Regions from separate parts of the Serratia sp. PL7 genome, predicted to be linked through region 1. Evidence: riboswitches for the same ligand, from Rfam matches in the RefSeq annotation. Region 1 holds a riboswitch; the other holds the start of a gene.
What was found. Region 1 has a riboswitch for FMN ahead of ribB (3,4-dihydroxy-2-butanone-4-phosphate synthase). Riboswitches for the same ligand answer to the same signal wherever they lie in the genome.

Region 1 (15,494 bases):
TGCCGGTGCGTTCCGCCAGCCGGTTCAGATCGCTCAGCGTGTGCTGTAACGCCTCCCGCAGGCGTTGCTGTTCGCCCAGCACCTCGTCCGCGCCGATACGCCGATCGGCGGTTGGCGGCCAGAAGCTGTGGGCCTGGAACACGGGTCCGCTGGTGACGCTTTCCGCCACCGGGATACCGTGCAGCGAAGGCTGCTGCCGCTCGGAGACCGTCTCGCCGAAATGTTGTTCCGCCAGCGCTTTGAACGCCGCCAGCGCCTCGTCCGCCTGCGCACCGTCGGCAATCAGGCGAACGGTGTCGCCGTGACGCACCTGCAGCAGCGCCAGCTGATTGAGGCTGCGCGGATCGACGCACTGCCCCTGCTTCTCCAGCACCAGCTCGGCCTTGAACGGCGCCAGCGTCTCGACCAGCCGCGCCGCCGGGCGCGCATGCAGCCCGTGCGGGTTCTGCACCGTCCAGGTTACGCTTTTGCCCTGCGCCAGCGGCAAGGCCACGCTTTTCGCCGTCGGTGAAGCCTCACCCAGCTGTGCCTGCTTGGCCTGCAGCGCCCCCTGCGCCTCCGCCACCACCTGTTCCAGCGAAGCACCGGAGTTGGCGGCCACCACCGCCGCCAGGGTGCCTTCAACCAGCGGCGCCGCGCACAGCCGCACTTTGGCGGCCAGGTCCGGGTCCAGCAGATCGAGCGCGGTTTCGGCACTGAGCAGCGCGCTGCCCAGATCCATCAGCACCAGAACGCCGTCGCCGCCGGCGACCGCTTCGATCGCCTCCATCACTTTGACCGCGTCGGTACCGATCGGGTGCTGCTCGTCATCCACGCCCGCCGCCAGCGCCAGTTTGCAGCCGTCACCGCGCATCATCTGCCGCGCCAACTGCTCAACGCCGCGCGCCAGCAACGCGCTGTGCGAAACCACCACGATATTAATCATCTCGCCTCCTGCTAACTGCCGGCGACCTCGGCCAGCGTTTTCATCATCAACATCACCGAAGTGGCGCCGGGATCCTGGTGGCCGATGCTACGCTCGCCCAGGTAACTGGCCCGCCCTTTACGCGCCTGCATGGTAATGGTGCTCTCCACCGCCCGCTCGGCGCTGTCGGCGGCGCGCTGCAGCGCCTCCGCCACGCTCAGGTTCTGCTGCGCGGACTGGCCGAGGCTTTCCACCACCGGCCACCAGACGTCGCACATGGTCTTGTCGCCCGGCTCCGCCTTACCGCGCATCACCACGCCTTCCACCCCTTCCTGCATCACCTGATGCAGCTCCACCAGATCCAGGCTTTGCTTGGCGTTCGCCGCCTGCGCCGCGCGGATGAAGAAGGTGCCGAACAGCGGACCGCTGGCGCCGCCCACGCTCGACAGCAGCGTCATACCGGTGTTTTTCAGGATAAAGCCGATATCCTTGTCCGCCACCGACGGCAGCTTTTCCACCACCTTATTGAAACCGCGATTCATGTTCAGACCGTGGTCGGCATCGCCGATCTCGGTGTCCAGTTGGGTGAGAAAATCGCGCTCCCGGCTGAATACTTCGCCGCAACGCATCAGCCAATCGACGACCTGTTGTTTGGTCAACGCCATAATTCCTCCTCAGCAACCCCAACGCAGCGCAGGCGTTTTCACCGGCGCATCCCACAAGGACAACAGCTCGTCGTCCACGTTCAACAACGTGATGGACACGCCCTGCATATCAAGCGAGGTGCAATAAGAACCCACCAGGTTGCGTTCGATAATGATGCCCGCCTCGGCGCAACGCTCCGCCAATCGATGGTAGACGCCATACAGCTCGGACAGCGGCGTGGCACCCAGGTTATTGACCAACGCGATCACCCGATCGCCGCGCGTCAGCGGCTGCTTGGTCTGCATCTCGTCGCGCCACTCGCCCTGCTGACGATCCCAGACGCGGATCGTGCGCTGATAGTGGCCGTGGTCGATCAACGTATGGAACATGTCGTCCACCGCCGCGTTGAGCGTGGTGAACGTGCGGCGCGCAATGCCCGGCTCGCCGTGAATGCCGACGCCGAACTCCATCTCGTTCTCCGCCAGGGTGAACGACGGTTTGCCGGCGGCGGGGACGGTACAGGCACCCAGCGCAATGCCAATCGAATGCCCGTGGTTGTTGATGCGATGCCCCAGCGTCACCACGCTGTCCAGATCGTCGCCGCGCGCTGCGGCGGCGCCCAGCAGTTTCTCCATCAGCACGGTGTTGGCCACCCCGCGTCGCCCAGCAGTGAACAGGCTGTCTTTGACCGCCACGTCGTCATCCACCAGCACCGTCGCCACCGCGACGCCGCTGTCGTGCAGCAGTTCGGTGGCGGTTTCGAAGTTGAGCACGTCGCCGGTGTAGTTCTTAATCAGCAGCAACACGCCGGCGCCACCGTCGATCGCCTGACCGCACTCGTACATTTTATCCGGCGTCGGCGAGGTGAAAATCTCGCCCGGACAGGCGCCGTCGAGCATCCCTTCGCCGACGAAACCGCAGTGCATCGGCTCGTGGCCGCTACCGCCGCCGGACAGGATCGCCACCTTGCCCGCCACCGGCGCGTCGGCGCGGGTCACGAACACCGGATCCGCGTGCACCAGCAACTCGGGATGGGCCTCCGCCAGCCCCTGCAACTGCTCTTCCAACACCGACTCGACCTGATTAATCAGTTTTTTCACGATGATTTCCTCTGTAAGCCCAGGGGCGCGGCGCACCGCGCCCCAACGGTATCAATGACGCTGCAGCCAGGCGGTGCCCAGCCTGTCCGCCGTCAGGATCGCCGCCTGCACGCCCGCAGGGGTGACCTTGAACGGCATGTTGTGAATGGTTTCGCCGGCGGCGCAACTGGCCTCGGCCACCGCCATCATCTTCGCCGTCGCGTCGCCGGTGACGCCCATCTGCGCCAGCGTGATCGGCAGGCCGATGTCATGGCAAAACGCCAACACGGTTTCAATCTGCGCCATCGGGCTGTTCTGCAATACCAGCTGCGCCAAGGTGCCGAACGCCACTTTTTCGCCGTGATACAGGTGGTGGCACTCTTCCAGCACGGTGAAACCGTTGTGAATGGCGTGCGCCGCCGCCAGCCCGCTACTCTCGAAGCCGATGCCGCTCAAATACGTATTGGCCTCAATAATGCGCTCCACCGCTTCCGTTACCACGCCGGCCTCGACCGCCAGCTTGGCCTTCACCCCTTCGGCCAGCAGCGTGTCATAGCACAGCCGCGCCAGACTGAGCGCCGCCAGCGTCGATTTGCCGCCGGCCATGCTGGTGGCCTGAGCGTCGAAGCAGGCCTGCGCCTCGAAATAGGTGGAAAGCGCGTCGCCCATGCCGGCGACCAACAGGCGCACCGGCGCGTTGGCGATGATGGAACTGTCCATCACCACCATATCTGGGTTGCGCGGGTAGATCAGGTATTCGGCGAATTCGCCCTGTTCGGTGTAGAGAACCGACAGCGCGCTGGTCGGCGCATCGGTGGAAGCAATGGTGGGAATGAGCACCACCGGCAGCCGTTGGTAGTGGGCGACGGCCTTGGCGGTGTCGAGCGTCTTACCACCGCCGACGCCGATCACTCCGCGGCAACCGTGGGCCTGCAGCTCGCGGCCGAGCCGGTCTATCTCTTTGCGGCAGCACTCGCCGTTGAAGCGGGCCGCGTGATGTTTCACGCCGTGCTGCTGCAGGCTGCCCATTAGGGTGTCGCCCGCCAGCTGCATCACGAAGTCGTCGGCGATCACCAGGTAATGATCGGCGAGGGATTTGGCGTATTCGCCGACGACGGCTAGCGCATTGGCGCCCTGAATGTATTTACCTGGTGACTGGATGATTCTCAACATAACCGGATCCTTGTAGGGAGTTGGCGATGGTAACGTTCAGATATCAGGTGATGACGCGCCGACTTCGCCGTCGGCTTGTTGTTGTGCTTCGACTATGAGCGCCTGCCACCCGCCTGGCGAGCTTCGCGATTTTTGTTCCATTATGGAACATCATCATAGCGATAACGTTTCATGATGAAACGCCAACGCGCGTTTTTTCGCCGCGAAAGCGAACTGGCGCACACCCCAACGTATAACTGCGTAAAGAGTGGATTCTACGGGCGTTTCAGCTTTAATTTTGACCATGTTTCCCCTATCCTTAGCGCCACTACTGGGAAAGGGCGAAAACAGCCCGCATGATGGGATTGATAACGATGAAACGGACAAAAAACATCAACCAAGAGACGTTCCGCAAATCCTGGCGCAGCTACCGTGTCGCGCCCGTGGCCTTGGCGATCAGCGCCGTCTTTATGCTGGCCGGCTGCGAGAAGAGCGATGAAACGGTCTCCCTGTATCAGAATGCCGATGACTGTTCGCGCGCCAATCCTTCAATGAGCGAGCAGTGCACCACCTCCTACAACAACGCCCTGCAAGAAGCGGCGAAAACCGCGCCGAAATACGCCACCCGCGAAGACTGCGTCGCCGAGTTCGGCGAAGCGCAGTGCACCCAAGCGCCGGCACAGGCCGGCATGGCGGCGGAATCGCAAAGCAGCGGCAGCTTCTGGATGCCGCTGATGGCGGGCTACATGATGGGCCGCCTGATGGGCGGTTCCGGCTTCGCGCAGCAGCCACTGTTCACTTCCAAGAACGCCGCCAGCCCGGCGAACGGCAAGTTTGTCGACGCCAGCGGCAAGAGCTACGGCCCGGCCACCGCCGGCGGCCGCACCATGACGGTGCCGAAAACCGCCATGGCGCCAAAGCCTGCGGTCACCAACACCGTGACCCGCGGTGGTTTCGGCGAGACCGTGGCCAAGCAGACCAGCATGCAGCGCAGCAGCGCCACTTCCAACTCCGGCTCTCGCAGCATGGGCGGTTGATGCATGAAACGTATTGCTATTACCGAGCGCCCGGACTGGCGTGAAAAAGCGACCGAGTTCGGTTTCCGTTTCCACACCATGTACGGCGAGCCGTACTGGTGTGAAGACGCCTATTACCAGTTCACGCTGGCGCAGATTGAAGAGATCGAAAACGCCACCGCCGAGCTGCACCAGATGTGCCTGCAGGTGGTGGAAAAGGTGGTCGGCAGCGATGAGCTGATGGCCAAGTTCTGCATTCCGAAACACACCTGGGAGTTCGTGCGCAGTTCCTGGCGCACCAACCAGCCGTCGCTGTATTCGCGTCTCGATCTGGCCTACGACGGCGTCAACCCGCCGAAGCTGCTGGAGAACAACGCCGATACGCCAACCTCGCTGTATGAGGCGGCCTTCTTCCAGTGGCTGTGGCTGGAAGACCAGATCAACGCCGGCAAGCTGGATCCGGAATCGGATCAGTACAACAGCCTGCAGGAGAAGCTGATCGAGCGTTTCGCCGAGCTGAAAGCGCATCACGGCTTCGGCCTGTTGCACCTGGCCTGCTGCCAGGACAGCGAAGAAGATCGCGGCACGGTGCAATATCTGCAGGACTGCGCGCAGGAAGCCGGTCTGCCGACCGAGTTCCTGTTCATGGAAGAGATTGGTCTTGGCGAGAAAGGCCAGTTTACCGATCTGCAGGATCAGGTGATCGGCAACCTGTTCAAGCTCTACCCGTGGGAATTCATGCTGCGCGAGATGTTCTCCACCAAGCTGGAAGACGCCGGCGTGCGTTGGCTGGAGCCGGCCTGGAAGAGCATCATCTCCAACAAGGCGCTGCTGCCGCTGCTGTGGGAAATGTTCCCTAACCACCCTAACCTGTTGCCGGCTTATTTCGCGCAAGACGATCATCCGCCGATGGATCATTACGTCACCAAACCGCTGTTCTCACGCGAAGGCGCCAATATCCAGATCGTCGAAAACGGTCAGGAAGTGGCGCGCGTCGATGGGCCATACGGCGAAGAAGGCATGATCGTGCAGCAGTTCCATCCGCTGCCGAAGTTCGAAGACAGCTACACGCTGATCGGCAGCTGGCTGGTGAACGATCAACCCTGCGGCATCGGCCTGCGCGAAGATCGCGAACTGATCACGCAGGATCTATCGCGCTTCTATCCGCACACCATCCTCGGCTGATCGCCCTGCTGAAGACAAAAACGCCAGTCTCTGACCGGCGTTTTTTCTTTACCCCACCTGCACCGACAGCATGCTCAGCGCCCCCATTTCGATACCGTCGATCGGCACGCTGATGGCTTCTTTGCCATCCCAGCCGCCGAGCACGTACAGCAACGGCAGATAGTGTTCCGGCGTCGGGTTTGACAACGCCGCGCCCTCATGGCGCATGAAATCCACCAGCGGGTGGTTGTCGCCCCGATAGCGCAGGTTATCCCGGACAAAGTTATTGAACGATTCCGCCCACGGGTAGGCGCTGGTATCGCCCTGCCATTTCACCATGCGCAGGTTGTGCACCACGTTGCCGCTGGCGACGATCATCACGCCCTCATCCCGCAGCGCCGCGAGTTTGCGGCCCAGCTCATAGTGGTAAGCCGCCGGCTGAGTGCCGTCGACGCTGAGCTGCACCACCGGGATATTGGCATTGGGATACATCTTGATCAATACGCCCCAGGTGCCGTGATCCAACCCCCACTCGCCGAGATCCGCCGTTACCGGCACCGGCGCCAGAATGTGCTGCAGCTGCGTGGCCAGCGCGGGAGAGCCCGGCGCCGGATAACGGGTATCAAACAGCGCCTGCGGGAACCCGCCGAAGTCGTGAATGGTTTTGGGTTTTTCCATCGCAGTGACCGCAGTGCCACGGGTATACCAATGCGCAGAAACCGCCACGATCGCCTTCGGCCGCGGCAATGACTCACCCAACGCACGCCATGCCCGGGTGTAACGGTTGTCTTCCAGCACGTTCATAGGGCTACCGTGGCCAAGAAACAGTGCCGGCATACGAGAGGTGTTCATAGTGGGATCCTCAGTTCAAATTGTGCTATGCCGCTACATTACGCGCTTTGACGCAGCAACACAGCCGGATAACCGTGATGAAGATATTCAATAAATTTGAAATAAAAGCCGGAAAAATAGACTGGCAAACAAAAAGTTAAAAAATGCATATTTTTCAAATAATTAATAATCAACGTGAATACCATGGCATTACTGCCACACAGATCTAATTTGTGAACAATTTATGTACTCTTTGTTAACGCGATCTATACACTCCTCCTTCAGTCGACAGGGTGTTGGCAGCCCGTCGGCGCTACGGGAATCACGTCTCACCAAGGAGGAATTCATGTTCAGACTCACACTGGCAACCCGCCTGGCGCTTTCCATGACCTTGTTCGCCACCGGGGCAGTCGCCGCCGGCGCGGTGGACAACGCGCCGCTGACGCAGCGCGAAGACCCTTACTTCCTTCAGGCGCAAGCCCAGCTGCAACAGCGGCTGAAGCAGACGCCAAACACCAACCGCGCCAAAAACGTCATTCTGGTGGTCGGTGACGGTATGGGATTTTCCACCGTGACCGCCGCCCGCATTTTTGAAGGGCAGCAGCGCGGCGTGGATGGCGAGTCCAACGTGCTGGCCTGGGAAGCCTTCCCCTATTTGGCGGCGGCCAAAACCTATTCCGCCGACGCCCAAATCACCGACTCCGCGCCCAGCGCGGTGGCAATGACCACCGGCGTCAAAACCATCAACGATCTGATGGGCCTCAACCATACGGCCACCCTCAACAATTGCGAGGATCAGCAAACCAAGGCCGTCACCACGCTCTGGGAGATGGCCGCAACGCTCGGCATGGCCACCGGCGCCGTGACAACCGCGACCATTACCCACGCCACGCCGGGCGCCACCTATGCCCATATCGCCAACCGCGACTGGGAGTCTGACGCCAAAATGCCGGCGGACGCCCTGGCCGCAGGCTGCCGCGACATCGCGCGCCAGCTGGTGGAAATGAAATACGGCAACGGCCTGAACGTGGCGATGGGCGGTGGGCGCGCCAACTTCCTGCCCGACAGCGTGAGCGATCCGGAATATCCCGGCAAAACAGGCGCCAGAAAGGATGGCCGCGACCTGACGCAGGCCTGGCTGCAGCGCTACGGCGAGCGTGGGCAATACGTATGGAATCAGGCACAGTTCGATAAAATCGAGCCGGGTAAGGTCGACCACCTGTTGGCCCTGTTCGAGCCATCACACATGAACTTCGAGCACGATCGACGGCAAGACGCGGCGGGAGAACCTTCACTGGCAGAGATGACCGGCAAGGCCATCGATATTCTGGCCAAGAACCCCGAAGGCTACCTGCTGCTGGTGGAGGGTGGACGCATCGATCACGGCAGCCACAACGGTAACGCCTACCGTACGCTGAGCGACGCGGTCGCCCTGAACGAGGCGGTGAAAACCATCGTCGGCAAGGTCAACCTGGACGAAACGCTGGTGATCGTGACCGGCGATCACAGCCACACGCTGACCATCGCCGGCTATGCCAAGCGCGGCAATCCTATCCTCGGCATTTCCGTCGGCGTCGACGGTAAACCTCGGCTGGGCAGCGACGGCAAGCCCTACACCACCCTCGGTTTCGCCAACGGCCCCGGCGGCACAATCCCGCTGGCCGAGCGCCCGGCATTGACCATGGAGCAAACCACCGCGCCCGACTTTATTCAGCCGGCACTGGTGCCGCTGAAAAGCGAGACGCACGGCGGGGAAGATCTCGGCATCTACGCCATCGGCCCCTGGGCGCATCTGTTCCAGGGTACGGTTGAGGAGAACTACACCTTCCACGTGATGAATTACGCCAGCCGCATCGGCGAACGCCTGTCAAAACGGTAGCCACAAAAAAAGCCGCGTAACGCGGCTTTTTTATCGTTGAAAGCGGCCGGCTATCAGCTGGCTTTTTTCTCGTGCGCCTGGCGGTAGGCCACCAGATCTTCGATGGTCAGCACTACCATGTCGTGCTGTTTGGCGAAGGTAATCACTTCCGGTGCATGCGCCATGCTGCCATCGTCGTTGGTCAGTTCACACAGCACGCCGGCAGGTTTGAAACCGGCCATGGAGACCAGATCGATGGTCGCTTCGGTGTGGCCGCGACGGCTCAGCACGCCGCCCGGCTGCGCACGCAGCGGGAACACGTGGCCCGGACGGTTCAGGTCGCTCGGCTTGGCGCTGTCTGCCACCGCCGCGCGGATGGTGGTCAGGCGATCGGAAGCGGAAACCCCGGTGGTCACGCCCTGCGCCGCTTCGATGGTCACGGTGAAGGCGGTCTGGAACTGGCTGGAGTTGTTGGTCACCATCATCGGCAGCTCAAGCTGCTGACGGCGTTCTTCGGTGATGCACAGGCACACGATACCGCTGCCGTGGCGAATGGTCAGCGCCATCTGCTCAACGGTCATGGTTTCCGCGGCGAAGATCATGTCACCTTCGTTTTCACGATTTTCATCATCGAGCACCATTACGCCGCGCCCGTTGCGCAGTGCGTCAATCGCGCGTTCAACGCGTTCTGTCGGCGTGCCGAAGTCTGAAAGTAGCGTCTGATTCATGGTAAAAAACCTCATTAAAAATTATGGATTACCAGAACCAGGGCGATCTTGAGGAGTAGCTAGCAATAGCTAAAAAAATAACGCAAGCGGGCGCATGCCCGGCAGATACCGTTACTCTCTCCCATCCGGACTATAACCGTCGGCCCCGGAATTACACCGGATCTGCTGACCTCTAACCGGCCTTTACAGGCTGGCTGAGCGCTCGCGGGCTTTCACCGTAGAAGGTGATTTACCGCCGGTGGGGACTTTCACCCCGCCCTGAGAATAAGCAAGATGACTATAACGCTAATGGATAGACAGGGCAATTGGCAAAAGCACAATTCGGCCACGCGCGGCGAATGCGCTTAATGGTGTTTATCCGGCGGGCAACTCGCATTACACTAAGCGGCAGCTATTAAACTCTGAAAGGGATACGCCATGATTGACCCGAAAAAAATCGAACAAATCGCACGCCAGGTTCATGAGTCCATGCCTAAAGGCGTTCGTGAATTCGGGGAAGACGTTGAGAAAAAAATCCGTCAGGTCCTGCAATCGCAGTTGACCCGCCTGGATTTGGTTAACCGCGAAGAGTTCGACGTGCAGACTCAGGTGCTGTTGCGCACCCGCGAGAAGCTGGCGCTGTTGGAACAGCGCATGGCCGAGCTGGAAAGCAAACTGAGCACGGCGCCGGCAGCCAAGCAGGAAGACGAATAATTCCCGCCAAGGGCGCGCACCTGTATGAACCGCGCGCCCTTGTTCTTTAGATTACCCGGCGTTAGCCGCGCCCGTCTTTAATCGCTTTGATGATGTTGGTGGTCGACAGGCCGTCTTCAAAGTTCAACACTTTGACATCGCCGCCGTTGGCCCACACTTCCGCACTGCCGGCAATCTCTTCCGGTTTGTAATCGCCGCCTTTCACCAGCAGATCCGGCAGAATGTCGGCGATCAAGCGCTGCGGCGTGTCCTCTTCGAACGGCACCACCCAATCCACCGCTTCCAGCGCGCCCAGTACAATCATGCGGTTCTCCAGCGCGTTGACCGGGCGTGTTTCCCCTTTCAGGCGCTTGGTCGACGCATCGCTGTTCACCGCCACGATCAGGCGATCGCCCAGCTTGCGGGCGTTGGCCAGATAAGAGACGTGGCCGGCATGCAAAATGTCGAAGATGCCGTTGGTCATCACCACTTTTTCGCCGCGCTGACGCGCCTGCGCGACGGCATGCTTCAACTGCGCTTCGGTCATCACGCCAAAACCGGTTTCGGCGCGGCCACGCACCGCGTTTTCCAGCTCGATCGGTGACACGGTGGAGGTACCGAGCTTGCCCACCACCACGCCGGCGGCAGCGTTGGCCAGGAAACAGGACTCTTCCAGCGAGTTACCGGCGGCCAGCGAGGCGGCCAGCACACCGATCACGGTGTCGCCGGCGCCGGTCACATCAAACACTTCCTGCGCCTGGGTCGGCAAGTGCAGCGGTTCAACGCCCGGCTGCAACAGCGTCATGCCGTGTTCTGAACGGGTAACCAGCAGCGCCGACAGCTCGAAATCCGCCACCAGCTTCATGCCGCGTTCCACCAATTCCGCTTCATCCTTGCAGTGGCCCACCACCGCTTCGAACTCGGACAGGTTCGGCGTCAGCAGCGTCGCGCCGCGATAGCGCTCGAAATCGGACCCTTTCGGATCGATCAGCACCGGCACCTTGGCGGCGCGCGCCAGTTGGATCATGCCCTGCACCTGGCTGAGCGCGCCCTTGGCGTAATCGGACAGCACCAGCGCGCCGATCTGCGGCAGCGCCTGCTGAATACGCTCCAGCATCGGCTGTGGATCAACGTTGGAGAAGCCTTCTTCGAAGTCGAGACGGATCAGTTGCTGGTTGCGGGACAGCACGCGCAGCTTGGTGATGGTCGGATGGGTCGGCACCGAGACGAAGTCGCAGCGCACGTTGACTTCATTCAGCTTGGCGCTCAGCGCCCGCGCCGCATCGTCGATGCCGGTCAGGCCCACCAGGCGGGAAGTGGCGCCCAGCGAAGCGATGTTCATCGCCACGTTAGCCGCGCCGCCGGGACGCTCTTCGATGGTATCGACCTTGACCACCGGCACCGGGGCTTCCGGTGAAATGCGGCTGGTCGGCCCATACCAATAGCGATCCAACATGACGTCACCGACCACCAGCACACCGGCGCGGCGAAAATCAGGCAGCGTAACTTTCATCCGATAACTCCAAAAAAGAACAAAATTTTAGTGGCGCAGATATTACCACAGACCGCCGGAATACCCGCAAAAAGGTATTAATCCAGCCATTTGGCCCAGCTGGCGCGTACCTGTTCGCGCTCGGCGGCAAACAGCCCGCTGCCGACCTTGCCGGAATGCTCCTGCAGCGCCAGGTGGTGGATCTCGTCGCGCATGGTGACATAGGCCTGGGTCAGCGCGCGCGCTTCCTCTTCCGGCATGATGTCGTAATTGGCCATCAGCTCGAAGATGCGCACGTTGTCCGACCAACGCGTCAGGCGCGGTTCACCCGGCGCATAGCGTAAGACCAGATATTGGGCGATAAATTCGATGTCGGTTATGCCGCCCTCATCGGTTTTGATATCAAACAGATCGCGCTGCTTGCTGCCGAGATGGTTGCGCATCTTTTCGCGCATCTCGCGCACTTCGCGCTTCAGGGTCTGCGCATCGCGCGTTTTGCACAGGATCTCGCGCCGGATTGCGTCAAACTGCTGATGCAGCGCCGGATCGCCATGCACGATGCGCGCGCGCACCAGGGCCTGATGCTCCCAGGTCCAGGCTTCGTTTTGCTGGTAGTCGGCGAACGCTTCGACGGTGCTGACCAGCATCCCCGCCGCACCGGAAGGCCGCAGACGCGCGTCAACCTCATACAGAATGCCGGAGGAGGTGCGGGTGCTGAACAGATGCATCACCCGCTGTGCCAGCCGCAGGTAGAACTGACGGCCGTCGATGCAGCGATCGCCGTCGGTCATCACTTCCGGCGGGCAATCCAACAGGAACACCAGATCGAGGTCGGAACTGTACCCCAGCTCCCAACCGCCCAGCTTGCCGTAGCCGATCACCGCAAAGCCGCGCCCTTCGCGTTCCTGCAGATGGGTCGGCTGGCCGTAACGCGCCACCATGTCGCTCCAGGCCTGTTGCACCACCGCGTCGATGATCGCCTCCGCCAAATAAGTCAGATGGTCGCTCACTTTCATCACCGGCAGCGCGCCGGCGATATCCGCCGCGGCGATGCGCAGCTGCTGCGCCTGTTTGAACTGGCGCAGCGCCTCCAGCTTTTGCTCTTCGTCGTCTTCCGGCACCCGCAGCAGATACTGGCGCAGCTCGCTGCGGTAGGCGTCCAGCGCCACCGGCTGATACAGCGTGGCCGGATCCAGCAGTTCGTCCAGCAACAGCGGGTAACGCGACAGCTGGTTGGCGACCATCGGCGACGCGGCGCACAGGCGGATCAGATGGCTGAGCGCCGCGTGGTACTCCACCAACAATTCGAGGTAGGTGGTGCGGGTGACGATGCTGAGCAGCAGCTGCGCCAGCCGCACCAGCGCGGTCGGCGCGTCCTGGCGCGGGCACACCTCCGCCAGCAGGCGCGGCATCAGTTGATCGAGCACGTCGCGGCCGCGCGGGCCAATGGTGCGCTTGTCGACGTCGTGGCGGAAATCGGCGATGGTGCGCAGCATCTGTCGACGGCCTTCTTCATCGAGGTGCGGCGTCAGCGGCGCCAGCTCGTTCTCCTCCAGCGCGTCCTGCCACAGGCTGTGGTAGTGCTGGTAATCGGGATCTTCGCCGACATCCGGGCTATCGTCGCCGATCAGGTCGTCGAACACCGCGCGCACCGCCTGCATGTGCGCGTCCAGCGCCGCCATCAGCGCCGGCCAATCCGCCAATCCCATACCGTAGGCCAACCGCGCCTGATCGAGTACCTCCTGCGGCAGCGTCTGGGTTTGCTGATCGCCGATCGCCTGCAGCAAGTTCTCCAACCGCCGCAGGAACAGGTAGGCGGCGCTCAGCGCCCGTACCTGCTCGGCCTCCAGCAGCCCCAGCTCACCCACCGCCTGCAGCGTCGGCAGCAGCGAACGCCCCTGCAGCGCCGGCTCGCGGCCGCCGCGGATCAGCTGGAATACCTGGGTAATGAATTCGATTTCGCGAATGCCGCCGGCGCCCAGCTTGATGTTGTCCTTCAGGCCGCGACGCCGTACTTCACGGGCGATCATGCCCTTCATGTTGCGCAGCGACTGGATGACGCTGAAATCGATATAGCGGCGGAACACGAACGGCCGCAGGGTTTTGCGCAGCTCCTGGCTGTAGGCGTCTTCCGCCCCGCCCATCAGGCGCGCCTTCACCATCGCATAGCGCTCCCAGTCGCGCCCCTGCTCCTGATAATAATCTTCCAGCGCCGCGAAGCTCATCACCAACGGGCCGCTGTCGCCGAACGGTCGCAGCCGCATGTCGACGCGATAGACGAAGCCGTCGATGGTCTGTTGATCCAGCGCCTTGATCAGCCGCTGGCCGAGGCGGGTGAAGAACTGGGCATTGTCCAACTCGCGCCTTCCGCCCTGGGTCTGGCCGTTTTCCGGGTAGGCGAAGATCAGATCGATATCCGACGAGAAATTCAGCTCGCCGCCGCCCAGCTTGCCCATGCCGAGGATCAGCAGCGGCTGCGGTTCGCCAGCGGCGTTGCACGGCGTGCCCCACTCGCGGCAGCAGGTTTGGTACAGCCAGTCGCGTGCGCTGACGATCAGCGTCTCCGCCAGCCCGCTCAGCTGCAGCAGCGTTTCTTCGGTCGAACACAGCCCCTGCGCCTGCGCCCAGGCGATACGCACCAGCGTCTCGCGGCGAAACAGGCGCAGCGTGCGCATCAGCTGCGCTTCGTCGTGCACCTCTTCCAGCTCGTCCTGCAGCCAGGCGGCATAGTGTTGCCACTCGCCGGGCGCCGGCGGCTGCTCGCGCAGCGTCGCGAGCCAGGCCGGCTGGGCGAGCAGCGCGTCGCTGACGAAGTCGCTCGACGCCAGCACCCACTGCTCCTGCTCGCTAAAGGCGCTGTCCGCGCCGTGAACTTCCTGAAAACGCTGCACAACCTGCTGTGCCTGAGCCTGTAACGCGGCTGAAAGTGGCGACATAGTGTATGACCCGTTCTGCGGCCCACGGCTGGCGGGCCGACTGGATTAACGAAGCGCGCCGTTTAACCAGAATGGCGCATGCGATAAGGCCTGTTTGCGGCTGGCTTCATACCAGCCCTGGCGGCGCTCGCTCAGCGCGGCCTGCAACTCGCGCCAGGCGTCGATATAAGGCCCGGTCTGCTCGTCGGGGTAAGCGCCCGACAGCAGGATCAGCGCCGAAATCTGACGCGTCAGGCGCGGCAATTGTTCCTGATATTCATCTTCGTTCAGCGTACGGCTGAAGGCTTCTTTCAGCTCCGCGCCGCTGCGCCCCAGCATGATGTCGCTAAAGCGTTTGAAAGAACCGTCCAGCTTGGTCTGCCCTTTGGCATCGATAAACGGCCTCCAGGCGCCGCTCACCAGCCATGATGTGAGCGCCAACTTACATTGCAGGTAAGCTGTGCTGTAGCACAGGGTCTCTGGTTGCGCGGCTTTATCCGCCAACAATGGTTCGAGTTCGGTCAGACGGGCGCGCAGATCGGCGCTGGCCTTGCGCGGCACCAGGCCGCCGAAGATCACCAGCGCCTGACGGATCGTTCCAACCGCCTCAATCACCGAAGCGCGCGCCTGCGCGTCGCCGCGCAGCCATAGCTCTTCGTGATACTGCCAGTGGCTGAGCGCCTGCTCGAAGGCGGCGATCATTCCCTGCTCCACGGTCGCCTTCGCCGCCGGCTTCAGCACCTGCAGCGAGCGCACCTCGCGCGGCGGATTGCCCTGCGCCAGGTGATAACCGCGCGCCGCCTTGCTCAGGCTGCCCTGACGCAGCCCATCGTGCGCCGCCAGCTCACCGGCCAACGCCAGCAGATCGGCGGTATTGCCGTTCAGCAACTCCAGTTCTATCTCACTCAGGGCTTCGCTTTGGTCACCGGCGCGCACCTCGCCCTGATCCAGGCCAATTTCTATCTCGCTTTGGCCGTAAGTAACCACCCACTTCTCACGCACGAAATCCGTACGGAACAGCGGTTGCAACGCCTGCTG
Region 2 (15,494 bases), on a different contig from region 1:
GCAGTATCTCAGCTCCAACTTTCTTGGGCCAGAGTTGCCAGACATCATCTCCTCGCTGGTTTCACTGGTATGCCTGACGCTGTTTCTCCGTGTCTGGCAGCCAAAACGCCTGTTCCGCTTTGATAATGCCGAAGGTGCCGTCGTCGACCAAACGCTGGTGCAGCAACACTATGCTTTAGGGCAGATTATTCGCGCCTGGATGCCGTTTATTTTCCTGACTGCTACGGTCACCTTGTGGAGCATCCCGCCGTTTAAAGCGTTGTTCGCTCAAGGTGGTGCGCTGTACGATTGGGTACTCTCTATTCCGGTGCCTTTTCTGGATAAGCTGGTCGCCAAAATGCCGCCGGTGGTGGCAAACATCACGCCTTATGCCGCCGTTTTCAAACTTGACTGGTTCTCTGCCACCGGCACCGCCATTATGGTTGCTGCGATCGCCTCGGTGATTTACCTGCGCATGAAGCCCAAAGATGCGCTCACCACACTTGCTGAAACGCTAAAGGCGTTGATGCTGCCCATCTATTCCATTGGCATGGTGTTAGCCTTTGCCTTTATTTCTAACTATTCCGGCCTGTCGGCAACTTTGGCGCTGGCATTGGCGCATACCGGCAGCGCGTTCACCTTTTTCTCACCGTTCCTTGGCTGGTTGGGCGTATTCCTGACCGGCTCAGACACTTCGTCCAACGCGTTGTTCGCCGCTCTACAGGCCACCACAGCCCAGCAAATTGGCGTTTCGGATGTGCTGTTGGTTGCGGCTAACACCACCGGCGGAGTCACAGGCAAAATGATCTCACCACAGTCTATCGCGATTGCCTGTGCCGCCGTGGGGTTGGTGGGGAAAGAATCTGACCTGTTCCGCTTTACGGTAAAACACAGCCTGATTTTCACCTGTATGGTGGGGGTTATTACAACGCTTCAGGCTTACTGGCTAACATGGATGATCCCATGACCGTAAATCTTCAACCTACTTATCCACTACGCTCGGCCGATCGTTTGGTTGAGCGTATCAAGGTGATGATCCGCGAGCGCCAACTGGAAATGGGGATGCGCTTGCCCGCCGAGCGCCAGTTGGCTAACGAGTTGGGCGTCTCGCGTTCCTCTTTACGTGAGGCGATTCAAAAGCTGATTGGTGAAAAAACGCTCACTAGCCGACGTGGCGGTGGAACCTATGTCTGCGACGAGCTTTCCCCCTGGTCGGAGCAATGCATCGTGGAGCCGCTGAGACCCTTGGTTGCCGACGATCCTGACTATCGTTACGACATTCTGGAAGCTCGGCACGCCATTGAGGCAAGCACCGCCTGGCACGCGGCAATGCGCGCCACCGCCGCAGACAAAGAGAAGCTACAGGCGTGCTTTGACGCCATGTTGGCGCTTCAGGAGAGCGATCATCCTGAACTTGCCGCTCAGGCGGATGTGCGCTTCCATTTGGCAATTGCCGAGGCTTCACACAACGTGGTGTTACTGCAAACCATGCGCGGTTTTTTCGATTTGATGCGCTCCTCCGTCATGCATAGCCGCCAGCGTATGTACACCCAGCCGACGATCTTCACCCGGCTGACTGAACAGCACGAGGAACTGCTGCTGGCGATCCTGGCAGGCGATCCTGAACGGGCGGGTAAAGCGGCCAAATCTCATCTGGGATTCGTGCATTCCACCATTAAAAATCTGCATGAGGACGAGGCCAGGCAGGCGCGGATTACCCGCCTTCCTGATGACAATTCACCGTAACAAGGGAGATCGCTTGATGATTATCTCAGCAGCCACGGACTATCGCGCTGCGGCACAACGTAAACTGCCGCCGTTTCTGTTTCACTACATCGATGGCGGCGCTTATGCCGAACACACTTTACGGCGTAACGTGGAAGATCTGGCTCAGGTCGCATTGAGGCAGCGTGTTCTTAAGAACATGTCGGCACTCAGCCTGGAAACCAAACTGTTTAACGAAACTTTGGCGATGCCCGTCGTCCTTGGCCCGGTAGGGTTGTGTGGCATGTATGCCCGCCGTGGCGAGGTGCAGGCTGCAAGGGCCGCAGAGCAACAAGGCATTCCGTTTACGCTTTCCACCGTATCGGTGTGCCCAATCGAAGAGGTGGCGCCGGCCATCAAGCGGCCCATGTGGTTCCAGCTGTATGTGTTGAAAGATCGTGGATTCATGCGTAATGCCTTGGAGCGGGCGAAAGCCGCGGGCTGTACCACCTTGGTATTCACCGTGGATATGCCGACACCAGGCGCTCGTTACCGCGATGCGCATTCGGCAATGAGTGGCCCCTATGCCGCCCAACGGCGGTATTGGCAAGCCGTGACCCATCCTGCCTGGGCGTGGGATGTTGGCCTGAATGGGCGCCCGCACGATCTGGGCAATATTTCCGCTTACCTCGGAAAGCCCACCGGATTAGCAGATTATATCGGGTGGCTGGGGGCCAACTTTGACCCTTCGATTTCATGGAGTGATTTGGAATGGATCCGTGATTTCTGGCAGGGGCCGATGGTGATAAAGGGCATTCTCGACGCCGACGATGCGCGTGATGCCGTACGCTTTGGTGCCGACGGCATTGTGGTTTCTAACCACGGTGGTCGCCAACTGGATGGGGTGCTCTCTTCTGCTCGTGCGCTGCCAATGATTGCCGATGCGGTGAAGGGCGATATCACCATCCTGGCAGACAGTGGGATACGCAGCGGATTAGACGTGGTGCGCATGATTGCGCTCGGGGCGGATAGCGTATTGTTGGGGCGAGCCTATGTTTATGCCTTGGCAACCTCAGGCCAGGCGGGGGTGGAAAACCTGCTCGCTTTGATCAAAAAAGAGATGTGCGTAGCGATGACGCTCACGGGGGCGAAAAGTATTGCCGAAATCAGCCGTGATTCGTTGGTGCTGGAGGGGTAGGTAGGGGCGCATACTGCGCCCGTTTTACTTAAGGATGAGGTTCTTGCTGCTTCTTCCAGTCCGCCAACGCCTGCTGGCGGCGGCGTTTGACCTCGTCGCGGATCGCCAACCCTTGCAGGCCACTTTCCACCACCTCTTTGACAGAAACCGCGTTGGCGACCTGATAGGCCTGGCGCAGGTAATCGCCCTGCGGATAAGGGTTGTTTTCAAAACCGGTGCGCCCGCGGGCATCGGCTTCGCTGGTGAGGATCATCTGCTCTAGCCGCTGCGGTTTACGCCACACGTCGATGGCATCAAACAGTTTTAACAGCGTTTCTGGCCGCAGTTTATTAACCGTGTGGATCAGGTCGTGATACTCCGCCACCAGCTTCGCCAGTTCACGTACTGGATTAGGCACTCGCAGCCGTTGGCAAAGCTTCTCAACCAGCCTGACGCCCGCAGGGCCATGGCCATAGTGATGTGGCCAGAGTTCTTGTGGCGTGATGCCTTTACCAAGATCGTGGCACAGCGCTGAGAAACGGATATCCACCTCTGGACTGAGCTGGGTGGCAATCGCCAGCGTCATCAGCGTGTGTATGCCGGTATCAATTTCCGGATGCCATTTCTCTGGGGCAGGAACGCCAAACAGGGCGTCGATTTCCGGGAACAACACTTTCAACGCTCCGCAGTCGCGAAGCACCTGGAAATACACCTGCGGGCTCTGGCTCTGTAACGCCTTCTCGGTCTCTTTCCACACGCGTTCCGCCGTCAGGGAGGCCAGTTCACCGCTTTCGGCCATCTGCTGCATCAGCGCGCTGGTTTCAGGGGCGACGGTAAAGCCCAAGGAAGCAAAGCGGGCGGCAAAACGCGCTACGCGTAACACTCGCAGCGGATCTTCGCCAAACGCGTCGGAGACATGGCGCAACAGGCGGGCGTCGAGATCGGCCTTGCCGTTATAGGGGTCAACCAAAACTCCATCATCACCCCGCGCCATGGCGTTGATGGTGAGGTCGCGCCGCAGTAGATCCTCTTCCAGCGTCACGTCTGGGGCGGCGTAGCAGGTAAATCCGGTGTAACCCTGTCCGGATTTACGTTCGGTGCGGGCCAGCGCATACTCCTCATGAGTTTGCGGGTTGAGGAATACCGGAAAGTCTTTACCCACCTGCTGATAGCCAAGAGCCAACAGATCGGCAGGCGTTGCGCCGACCACCACCCAGTCGTGATCCACTACCGGTAAGTTGAGCAGGGTGTCACGGACGGCACCGCCGACCAGGTAAATTTTCACGGTTTAACTCCTATCAATAGCTCTTTTGATCAGATTACATCAATTGGGCAGTGGATGCGTCAGGCAATAAAAAAGCGCCCGTAGGCGCTTAAACTGGCGGAACGGTAATCAGTTCATCCAGCGATTATTCTTGCGGCGTGGGATCAGATGCGGCAACACCAGACCGAGCAGCAAACCAACGCCGGCAACGCCGCCGCCGTACATAAACCATTGCAGAATAATGGTGCGCTGTTTGTCGTCAAGTTGCAGATTCACCGCATTCACCTTCTTCTGTGCCACAACCAGCTGATTTTTCAGATCCTGGTTTTCCTGCTGCAGGCCGCTGATGGTGCTGTCGCTGGCGGCCACCTTCTGCTGCATCTCGGCGGTGCGCTGGTTCCAGCTATTATCAATATTGGCCAGCTTGTCGGTCAGGGTTTTCACCTGCTGTTCCAGCTCTGGCACCTGGGTGCGCAGGCTTGGCGTCTGGCTAAGCTGATCCATCGGGATCCAGACGCTGCGTCCTTTGGAATCGCGGATCTGGCCGTAGCTGGTGCTATCATTGACGCTCAACAGCGTGACTTCTTCACCGGCATTCAAGGTGCCGACGATACGGTATTGGTTACCTGGGCCGCTATGGACATAAGTATTTAATTCATCGGAGATATAGCGTTTATCTTCGGCATGTGCGCCCCAAGTGATGCTAAAACTTAGCACGGCAAGGCAAATCAGGCGTAATTTCTGCATTATGTCATCGTTTCTGCGTGGATTTATGGAACGATAGTAGAGCGTTCAGTCTGACGGCGCAACGCCAAAACCGGAATGGGAACTATCTTACTATGCTAAATCCCATCAGTTGCGCAGCTTTCTATAACGTAACAGGTTTTTTCTGCAGTTGGCAGAGTCAAGTCAGGGGGAATCGCGGTAAGATACTCTCACTGTGCGTCGTCGGGCTGAGTGCGGCCGGCAGACTCCGCCGCCGTGAAGACTCACGCGAATGCCTAACCTATTGGTGTAAAAGAACTATGAGCGTTGAAATAGAACTGAAGTTTATTGTTTCCCCCGCAGCGATTGCCAGCCTGCCGGAGCGGATTGCCGCCTGGCCGAATCAGCATTCTGCGCCACAGAAGCTGACCAATATCTACTATGAAACCGCCGACAACTTCCTGCGCAACCATGATATGGGCCTGCGTATCCGCGGTTTTGACGATAGCTATGAAATGACCATCAAAACCGCCGGTTCGGTGGTGGGTGGGCTGCACCAGCGGCCGGAATATAACGTCGCCATCGCCAAACCCGCGCTGGCGCTGAAAAAATTCCCGGCGGATATCTGGCCGGAGGGCTGCAAGCTAGCGCCGTTGCAAAAGGCGTTGCAGCCGCTGTTCCGCACCGACTTTGTGCGTGAAAAGTGGGTGGTCACTTACGGCGCAAGCGAGATTGAGATTGGCCTCGATCAGGGCGAAGTCCGTGCGGGTGAACTGGCCGAACCGTTATGCGAGCTGGAGCTGGAGCTGAAAAGCGGTGAGACTGCTGATTTGCTGGCATTGGCAGCCGCGCTAGCGGAACAAGGTGGTTTACGCCAGGGCAGCCTCAGCAAAGCGGCCCGGGGATATCATCTGGCGCAGGGCAATGCCGAACGTGAGTTACGCCCATTAAGCGTGTTGAAGCCAGCCCCTAAATCCACGGTAGAACAGGGCATGGTCGCCGCTTTCGAGCTGGCGTTGAGCCACTGGCAGTATCACGAAGAGCTGTGGCTGCGTGGCGATAAGCAGGCACGTCGTGCGGTAATGGAAGCGATCGGACTGATCCGCCAGGCGCTGGTGATCTTTGGCGGATTGGTTCCGCGCAAGGCAAGCACCGATCTGCGCGCCCGGTTGACGGCGTTGGAGCCTTTGCTGGTGGATAAAACCACCCAGCCGCAGGAGCTGTGCTACGGCACGGAGTATCTGCAATGTAAGTTGGCACTCACATCGTGGTTGATCACCGGCGCATGGCGGCCGTTTATCGATGCCAAATCGCAGGCTAAGCTGGATGGTTCATTCAAGCGTTTTAGCGACATCATGCTGGGCCGTAGCGCCGCAGAGCTGAAAGAAGCCTTTACACGCACCCTGAATGAAGATGAATATCAAGAGCAACTGCCCCGTCTGACGCGCCAGGTGTTGGCATTTATTCTGCTTTCTGGTGCCTATCCGGATAGCGAAACCGGGCCGTATATCGACAGCTGGCGCGAGCTGCAATCAGCCATTGCCGAACGTCGGCAGGGTTGGTATGAAGCCAGCCGCAAACAGGCATTATCCCATGCGCCATTCTGGTTAAACGGCGCGGTTCGTTAACTCCAGCGGGCCTGCCGGGCTGCAGGCCACAGAACGGGTCATTCACTATGTTGCCACTCTCTGCTGCGTTACAGCTTCAGGCACAGAACATCGTGCAGCGATTTCAGGAAACTCAGGGCGCGGAGTTGATGCTCAGCGCCGCAGAACAAAGCGTTCTGGCGTCGAGTGATTTTGTCAGCGACATGTTGCTCGGCCATCCTGAATGGTTGGTAACGTTACGCCAGCAGCCGCCGGTGGCCGATGAGTGGCAGCACTATGCCGCCTGGTTGCAGGATGAGCTTGAAGAGGTGCAGGACGAAGCGCAGCTGATGCGTGTGCTCCGTCTGTTCCGCCGTGAGAGCCTGGTGCGCATTGCCTGGGCGCAGGCTCAGCAGCTATGTACCACGCAAGAAACGCTACAACAGCTGAGTGCCCTGGCAGAAACGCTGATCGTTAGCGCCCGTGACTGGCTCTATCAAACCTGTTGCCGCGAGTGGGGCACGCCTTGTAATGCCGATGGCGTGCCGCAGCCTTTGCTGATCCTGGGGATGGGCAAACTCGGCGGTGGCGAACTGAATTTCTCCTCTGATATCGATCTGATCTTTGCCTATCCGGAAAACGGCCATACGCAGGGTGGGCGGCGTGAGCTGGATAACGCCCAATTCTTTACCCGCCTTGGGCAACGGCTTATCAAAGCGTTGGATCAGCAAACCATTGACGGCTTTGTCTACCGCGTCGATATGCGTCTGCGGCCGTTTGGCGATAGCGGCCCGCTGGTGATGAGCTTTGCCGCGCTGGAAGATTATTACCAGGAGCAGGGGCGCGACTGGGAACGCTACGCGATGGTCAAGGCGCGCCTGATGGGGGGGCATGAAGATGCCTACAGCCAGGAACTGCGCAAGACATTGCGGCCATTCGTGTTCCGTCGCTATATCGATTTCAGCGTGATCCAGTCGCTGCGTAATATGAAGGGCATGATTGCCCGCGAAGTGCGGCGGCGGGGGCTGAAGGACAACATCAAGCTGGGTGCCGGTGGCATCCGCGAAATCGAATTTATCACCCAGGTGTTCCAACTGATCCGTGGCGGGCGTGAACCCAGTTTGCAGGGGCGCTCACTGCTGCCGACGTTGCAGGCGGTTGGTGAACTTGGGTTGTTGACCGCACAGCAGGTCGCTGAGCTGAGTAACGGCTACCTGTTCCTGCGGCGGCTGGAGAATCTGTTGCAGGCGATTGCCGACCAGCAAACGCAAACCCTGCCGCAGGACGAGTTGGATCAGGCGCGTCTGGCCTGGGGAATGGATCAGCCAGACTGGCCGTCGTTGATGGCGGTGCTGGAAGAGCATATGCGCCAGGTCCGTGCGGTATTTGATGACCTGATCGGCGACGACAGCCCAGACGTAGGCGAAGATCCCAACTACCAGCATTATCACAGCCTTTGGCAGGATGCGTTGGACGAGAACGAGCTGGCACCACTGACACCCCATCTGGACGAAGAGGCGCGGCGGCAGATGTTGCGTTCCATCGCCGACTTCCGCCACGACGTGGACAAACGCACTATTGGCCCGCGTGGCCGCGACGTGCTGGATCAACTGATGCCACGCTTGCTGGCCGAAGTGTGTTCGCGCGTGGACGCAGCTACGGCTCTGACGCGCCTGACCCAGTTGTTACTGAGCATCGTGACCCGAACTACCTACCTTGAGCTGCTGGTGGAATACCATGCCGCCCTCAGCCACCTGATCCGCCTTTGTGCCGCATCACCGATGGTGGCCAGCCAACTGGCGCGTTATCCGCTGTTGCTTGATGAGCTGTTGGATCCGGCCACGCTGTACCAACCGGTGGCCCCGGATGCCTATCGTAGCGAACTGCGCCAATACCGCCTGCGGGTGCCGGAAGACGATGAAGAACAGCAGTTGGAAGCGTTGCGGCAGTTCAAGCAGGCACAGCACTTGCGCATTGCCGCTGCAGATATCGCCGAGGCGTTGCCGGTGATGAAAGTGAGCGATCACTTAACCTATCTGGCCGAGGCTATCATTGATGCGGTGGTGCAGCAGGCGGGGAAAGACATGGTTGCGCGTTACGGCCAACCAACCCATCTGCATGAACGGGAGGGGTTAGGGTTCGCGGTAATCGGCTACGGTAAGCTAGGGGGCTGGGAACTGGGCTATAGCTCGGATCTAGACCTGGTGTTCCTGCTGGATTGTCCATCAGACGTCATGACGGATGGCGATCGTTGCATCGATGGCCGTCAGTTCTATCTGCGCCTGGCACAGCGAGTGATGCATCTGTTCAGCACCCGCACCTCTTCAGGCATTCTCTATGAGGTGGATGCCCGTCTGCGTCCTTCCGGTGCTGCCGGGATGCTGGTCAGTACCGTCGAAGCCTTTGCCGACTATCAGCGTAACGAAGCCTGGACCTGGGAGCATCAGGCCCTGGTGCGGGCGCGCATCGTGTATGGCGATCCGGCGCTGCACCAGCAGTTCGATGCGATCCGCCGCGAAATTTTGTGCAAACCGCGTGAAGTGAACAAGTTGCAGCAGGAGGTGCGTGAAATGCGCGAGAAAATGCGCAACCATCTGGGCAGCAAACAGCGCGATCTGTTTGATATCAAAGCGGACGAAGGCGGGATCACCGATATCGAATTTATTGCCCAATACCTGGTCTTAGGTTATGCCGCGGGCGAACCGCGCCTGACGCGTTGGTCGGATAACGTGCGTATCTTTGAGCTGATGGCCAATTACGACATCATGCCGGAAGACGAGGCCCAGGCGTTGACCCAGGCCTATGTCACCATGCGTGATGAGATCCACCATCTGGCGTTGCAGGAGCACTCCAGCAAAGTCAGCAGTGAGCTGTTTACCGCCGAGCGTGAGCAGGTGCGTGTCAGTTGGAGTAAATGGCTGGGCTGAGGGGGCATATGGGTTCCCTCACCCTAACCCTCTCCCAAAGGGAGAGGGGACCGATCGAGTGTGTTTGAAATTATAGTGACTCATCTTGGTTGAGGGGGCGATTGAGATTATCGCTTTACTGCCAAACGAGCAGGGGCTATCAACTCCCTCCTACAAAAGGAGAGGTGATCGAGTGTGTTTGAAATTATAGTGACTCACCTTGGCTGAGGAGGCGATCGAGTTTGTTGAGATTATCGCCTTACAGCCAAACGAGCAGGGGCTATCAACCCCCTCTCCCTGTGGGAGAGGGTTGGGGTGAGGGGGCAGTTTTTACGGGTATTGCAGGCTATTATGCTAATATCTGCCGAATTTATTTTTATGACTTGTTTGGAGTTATCGGATGAAAGTTACACTACCTGATTTTCGCCGCGCCGGTGTGTTGGTGGTTGGTGACGTCATGTTGGATCGCTATTGGTATGGGCCGACCAGCCGTATTTCACCGGAAGCGCCAGTGCCGGTGGTCAAGGTTGAAACCATCGAAGAGCGTCCCGGTGGTGCGGCTAACGTCGCGATGAACATCGCCTCGTTGGGTGCCAATTCACGCCTGGTGGGCCTGACGGGGATTGATGACGCGGCGCGTGCGCTGAGCGCCAAGCTCAACGAAGTTAACGTGCGTTGTGACTTTGTCTCGGTGCCGACGCACCCGACCATCACCAAGCTGCGCGTACTTTCCCGTAACCAACAGCTGATCCGCCTGGACTTCGAGGAAGGTTTTTCCAACGTCGATCCGCAGCCGATCATGGAGCGTATCCAGCAGGCATTGCCGCAGATTGGCGCACTGGTGCTGTCGGATTACGCCAAGGGCGCGTTGAGCAAGGTGCAGGGCATGATCGCACTGGCACGTGCTGCGAAGGTTCCGGTACTGATCGACCCGAAAGGCACCGATTTTGAACGTTACCGTGGCGCCACGCTGCTGACCCCAAACCTGTCCGAATTTGAAGCCGTGGTCGGTCATTGTCAGAGCGAAGAAGAGCTGGTGACGCGTGGGATGAAACTGGTGGCGGACTTTGAACTGTCCGCATTGCTGATCACCCGTTCCGAGCAGGGGATGACCTTGCTGCAGCCGGGCCGTGAGCCGTTGCATCTGCCAACTCAGGCGCAGGAAGTGTTCGACGTGACCGGTGCCGGTGATACGGTGATCGGTGTACTGGCTGCCGCTCTGGCTGCGGGTAATACGCTGGAAGAGTCCTGCTTCCTGGCTAACGCCGCCGCCGGTGTGGTGGTGGGTAAGTTGGGTACCTCGACCGTCTCGCCAGTCGAACTGGAAAACGCCATTCGTGGCCGCGCCGAAACCGGCTTTGGCGTAATGACCGAGGCCGAGTTGAAAAAAGCGGTAGCGCAGGCGCGTCAACGCGGCGAGAAAGTGGTGATGACCAACGGCATCTTCGACATTCTGCACGCTGGCCATGTCTCATACCTGGCAAATGCGCGCAAATTGGGCGATCGCCTGATCGTGGCGGTGAACAGCGATGCGTCAACCAAGCGCCTGAAAGGGGAAACCCGCCCGGTTAACCTGCTGGAAAACCGTATGGTGGTATTGGGCGCGCTGGGTGCCGTGGACTGGGTAGTGCCGTTTGAAGAGGATACGCCGCAACGCCTGATCGCCGAAGTGCTGCCAGATTTACTGGTGAAGGGCGGAGACTACCAGCCGCATGAGATTGCTGGCAGTGCTGAAGTCTGGGCCAACGGTGGCGATGTGCGGGTACTGAACTTTGAAGATGGGTTATCCACCACCAATATCATCAAGGCTATCAAGGATGGTCGTGGTTAACTTTATCCATATATCTATACCCTATGGATTTCAAACTGTGGGTAAGCGCAGGTAACAACGCTGCAGCTTGAAAGACGACGGGTAAACAGGGTGGTTTGCAGTGAGTGGACTTAAGCAGGAGCTGAGTTTAGCGCAGGGCGTTGGGCTATTGTCCACTTCACTGCTGGGTACCGGGGTCTTTGCCGTTCCGGCATTGGCGGCGCAGGTGGCGGGCGGCGACAGCCTGTGGGCCTGGCCAATACTGATTGTGCTGGTATTCCCGATCGCTATCGCTTTTGCGGCATTGGGCCGCCATTTCCCCAGCGCCGGTGGCGCCGCGCATTTTGTCGGCCTGGCCTTTGGGCCACGCATGGCAAAGGTAACCGCTTGGCTGTTCCTCTCTGTGATCCCCGTTGGCTTGCCCGCCGCATTACAAATCGCCGCAGGGTTCTGGCAGGCTACTTTGGGTTGGGATGCCAACGGCCTGTTGCTGGTGCAAATTGTCACGCTGGTGGTGATTTGGCTGCTTGGCACACGCAGTGCCGGTTCCAGTGCCAATATTCAGACCTTGATTGCCCTTCTGGTGATAGCTCTGGTGGGGGCTATCTGGTGGCAAGGCGGCATTACTCCATCCCAAATCCCATGGCCTGCGGTCAGCGATATTTCTCCTCCTAATATGTTCCACGCGTTGGCGGTGATGTTCTGGTGCTTTGTCGGGCTGGAGGCTTTTGCTCATCTGGCGACCGAGTTTCGCCATCCAGAGCGGGACTTTCCGCGCGCGTTAATGCTTGGGCTGTTGGTGGCGGGGGCGGTCTATTGGGGCTGTACCGTAGCCGTGCTGCACTTCCATGCTTACGGCGAACATCAGGCGGCGGCCGCTTCGTTGCCGGGGATCGTGGTGCAACTGTTTGGCGAACATGCGCTGTGGATTGCCTGCATCATCGGCTATCTGGCCTGTTTTGCCAGCGTGAATATCTACACCCAGAGCTTTGCCCGCCTGGTCTGGTCTCAGGCCCAGGAAAAGCCTGCTAGCGGTTTAGCCAAACTCTCCGCGGGCCAGGTGCCGGTCAATGCATTGAGCGCGGTGGTCGGTTGCTGTCTGCTGTTCACTTTACTGATCTATACCCTGAAGCTGCCACTGGATACGCTGCTGGTATACGCCAATGGCATTTTCGTGCTGATTTATCTGCTGTGTATGTTGGCGGGTTGGCGGATCTTGCAGGGGCGTTCGCGGTTGATGGCGATCGTTGGCTCCGCGTTGTGCTTGTTATTACTGGTGATTATCGGCTGGAAAAGCCTGTATGCGTTGGCGATGTTGGTGCTGATCTGGTTGGTGCTGCCGCGTAAAACGCAGGCAGTGGTCTCCAAGCAATAAGGGCGCACTGGTGCGCCCCTTACAACAACTTATTCGTCTGCTGGCTTGGCTACCGGCGCGGTATTCAGCTTGCCTTCCAGTTCGGTCAGACGCTGTTCCAGCAATGCCAGCTTTTCACGGGTGCGCAGCAGGACCTGGGTCTGCACGTCAAATTCTTCGCGGTTAACCAGATCCAGACGGGTCAACTGCGCTTGCAGTACCTGACGGATTTTTTTCTCAACGTCTTCCCCGAATTCACGTACGCCTTTAGGCATCGACTCTTGGACCTGGCGTGCGATCTGTTCAATTTTTTTCGGGTCAATCATGGCGTTTCCCTTTCTGATATTTGGTGGCTGATGCTTAGTGTAATGCGAGTTGCTCGCCGGATAAACTATTACCGTATTTGCTGCGCGATCCCTCATTACGCGACCGGATGGCTTGAAACACTAAAGCGATGGGGTTATAGTCGAGATGCTTATTCTCAGGGCGGGGTGCAAGTCCCCACCGGCGGTAAATCACCATTCACGGTGAAAGCCCGCGAGCGCTCAACCTATCTCTCAGGAGTGGGTTAGAGGTCAGCAGATCCGGTGTAATTCCGGGGCCGACGGTTATAGTCCGGATGGGAGAGAGTAACGACACCTGTCGGGCGTATGCCCCGCTTGCGTTATTTTTTTGGCTATTGGCATAGCCACTCCTCAAGATCGCCCTGGTTCTGGTAATCCATAATTTTAATGAGGTTTTTTACCATGAATCAGACTCTACTTTCAGATTTCGGCACGCCGGAAGAACGCGTTGAACGCGCTCTTGATGCATTGCGCAACGGCCGCGGTGTAATGGTGCTTGATGATGAAAACCGTGAAAACGAAGGTGACATGATCTTCGCCGCAGAAACCATGACCGTTGAACAGATGGCGCTGACCATTCGCCACGGTAGCGGCATTGTTTGCCTGTGTATCACTGAAGATCGCCGCCAGCAGCTTGAGCTGCCGATGATGGTCACCAACAACTCCAGTCAGTTCCAGACCGCCTTTACCGTGACGATTGAAGCGGCGCAGGGCGTGACCACTGGCGTATCGGCTAGCGATCGCCTGACGACTATCCGTGCAGCCATTGCAGACGGTGCCAAGCCAAGCGATCTGAACCGCCCAGGCCATGTGTTCCCGCTGCGTGCTCAGCCTGGTGGCGTATTGAACCGCCGTGGCCACACCGAAGCGACCATCGATCTGGTTTCAATGGCCGGTTTCAAACCCGCTGGCGTACTGTGCGAGTTGACTAACGATGACGGCAGCATGGCGCATGCGCCAGAAGTGATCACCTTTGCCAAGCAGCATGACATGGTGGTGCTGACTATCGAAGATCTGGTGGCCTATCGCCAGTCACGCGAAAAGAAAGCCAGCTGAGTTGCTGACTGAAGTGAAAAAGCCGCTGATGAAGCGGCTTTTTTGTGCTTAAAATTCTTTAGCCGATACCGCCGCTTTGCAACAGCGTCAGGCTAAACCCCATCACCGCCATGCCGCACAGCACGCCGTAGCTTGGATTATTGTGTGGGTCGATCTCTTTGGCCAATGGCATCAGTTCATCTACCGACAGTGCCACCATAATCCCGGCCACCGCAGCCATAATCGACGCCATCACTACCGGTGAAACCATCGGGCCGAGCACCAGGAAGGCCAGCACGCCACCCAGAATTTCTGCCATTCCGGAGATCCCAGACCACAGTAGCGCTTTGGTTTTAGAGCCGGTTGCCGCATATACCGGCCCGGCGACTGCCAACCCTTCTGGAATATTGTGGATGGCGACCGCGAGCGCAATGCCCATCCCCAGTTCCAGATCGGCGCTGGCGGTGACAAAGGTGGCAATCCCTTCCGGGAAATTGTGCAGGCTGATGCCAAGCGTCAGCAGCATGGCGGTGCGTTTAAGGTTATGGGGCTTGATGGGTTTTTGCACCAGGTCTTGTGGGTGCTGGTGTGGCAGCATGCGATCCAGCGCAAAGTAGCCTAACAGCCCGAGCATAAACATGCCGTAGCCAAGCATGGGCGACATGCCGACGGTGTGCAGCGCAGCGGGCAGCATTTCCATCAATGAAATTAACAGCATAATCCCTGCGGCAAAGCCGAGCGCAAACGCCAGCAGGCGGTTGGAGGGCTTCTGGCCAATAATGCCGAGCAGGGCACCGACAAAGGTAGCGCCTCCGGCTAACAAGGTCAGGATCAGCGGTACAGACATGCATTCTCCTTGTATGCTAATAATATTTATCAGTTTCTGATACTAACAGAGCCAAGCCATAAATCGAGTGGATTTGGCTGATGGTTTCAATCGTTCCTGCCATTCAAATTTCTTGAAGATCACCATCAGGGTTATCCGGCTGCCTTGGTAAGGCAAACAGCGTAATGTAGTCAGCAGAACACTTGTCACGCTAACCAAGGATATTTTATGACCACCTCTCGTATGCCTGCACTCTTTCTTGGCCACGGAAGCCCGATGAACGTGCTGGAAGAAAACCGCTATACCCAGGCCTGGCGTGCGTTGGGTGAGCAATTACCACGGCCAAAGGCAATCGTTGCTGTGTCTGCCCACTGGTACACTCGTGGGACGGCAGTGACGGCGATGGAACACCCAAAAACCATTCACGATTTTGGCGGCTTCCCGCAGGCGCTGTTTGATACACAGTATCCGGCACCGGGTTCACCAGAGCTGGCGGCAGAGCTGCAAAGCCTGTTGGCGCCGGCGCAGGTGATTGCCGATACCAGCGAATGGGGTTTGGATCACGGCAGTTGGGGCGTGCTGATCAAGATGTACCCGCAAGCCGATATCCCGGTGGTGCAACTGAGCATCGATGGGACTCAGCCAGCGGAATACCACTTTGAGCTGGGCCGTAAGCTGGCGGCGCTGCGCGATCAGGGGATAATGATCGTGGCCAGCGGCAACGTGGTGCATAACCTGCGCATGGTGAAATGGCAGGGGGACACCAGCCCGTATCCTTGGGCGGAGTCATTCAACCAGTACGTG

Region 2: it holds a riboswitch for FMN, as region 1 does, so the genes downstream of both, ribB (3,4-dihydroxy-2-butanone-4-phosphate synthase) here and ribB (3,4-dihydroxy-2-butanone-4-phosphate synthase) in region 1, are expected to answer to the same signal.

Annotation. Positions count from the first base shown of each region.
Region 1 covers NZ_CAMFLB010000003.1:159,181-174,674, forward strand. The annotation lists gene dhaM (dihydroxyacetone kinase phosphoryl donor subunit DhaM) at 1-925, opposite strand, end outside; gene dhaL (dihydroxyacetone kinase subunit DhaL) at 937-1,569, opposite strand; gene dhaK (dihydroxyacetone kinase subunit DhaK) at 1,579-2,649, opposite strand; gene N6G83_RS18850 (glycerol dehydrogenase) at 2,701-3,801, opposite strand; gene N6G83_RS18855 (DUF1190 family protein) at 4,155-4,817, shown strand; gene N6G83_RS18860 (glutathionylspermidine synthase family protein) at 4,821-5,981, shown strand; gene ygiD (4,5-DOPA dioxygenase extradiol) at 6,030-6,812, opposite strand; gene N6G83_RS18870 (alkaline phosphatase) at 7,138-8,670, shown strand; gene ribB (3,4-dihydroxy-2-butanone-4-phosphate synthase) at 8,724-9,377, opposite strand; FMN riboswitch at 9,487-9,647, opposite strand; gene ubiK (ubiquinone biosynthesis accessory factor UbiK) at 9,795-10,070, shown strand; gene hldE (bifunctional D-glycero-beta-D-manno-heptose-7-phosphate kinase/D-glycero-beta-D-manno-heptose 1-phosphate adenylyltransferase HldE) at 10,132-11,562, opposite strand; gene glnE (bifunctional [glutamate--ammonia ligase]-adenylyl-L-tyrosine phosphorylase/[glutamate--ammonia-ligase] adenylyltransferase) at 11,640-14,477, opposite strand; gene N6G83_RS18895 (inorganic triphosphatase) at 14,523-15,494, opposite strand, start outside.
Region 2 covers NZ_CAMFLB010000022.1:68,534-84,027, forward strand. The annotation lists gene lldP (L-lactate permease) at 1-946, shown strand, start outside; gene lldR (transcriptional regulator LldR) at 943-1,725, shown strand; gene lldD (FMN-dependent L-lactate dehydrogenase LldD) at 1,742-2,881, shown strand; gene N6G83_RS42820 (multifunctional CCA addition/repair protein) at 2,910-4,145, opposite strand; gene N6G83_RS42825 (TIGR04211 family SH3 domain-containing protein) at 4,254-4,871, opposite strand; gene N6G83_RS42830 (inorganic triphosphatase) at 5,150-6,457, shown strand; gene glnE (bifunctional [glutamate--ammonia ligase]-adenylyl-L-tyrosine phosphorylase/[glutamate--ammonia-ligase] adenylyltransferase) at 6,505-9,342, shown strand; gene hldE (bifunctional D-glycero-beta-D-manno-heptose-7-phosphate kinase/D-glycero-beta-D-manno-heptose 1-phosphate adenylyltransferase HldE) at 9,722-11,152, shown strand; gene yjeH (L-methionine/branched-chain amino acid transporter) at 11,253-12,506, shown strand; gene ubiK (ubiquinone biosynthesis accessory factor UbiK) at 12,536-12,811, opposite strand; FMN riboswitch at 12,959-13,120, shown strand; gene ribB (3,4-dihydroxy-2-butanone-4-phosphate synthase) at 13,232-13,885, shown strand; gene zupT (zinc transporter ZupT) at 13,944-14,711, opposite strand; gene ygiD (4,5-DOPA dioxygenase extradiol) at 14,919-15,494, shown strand, end outside.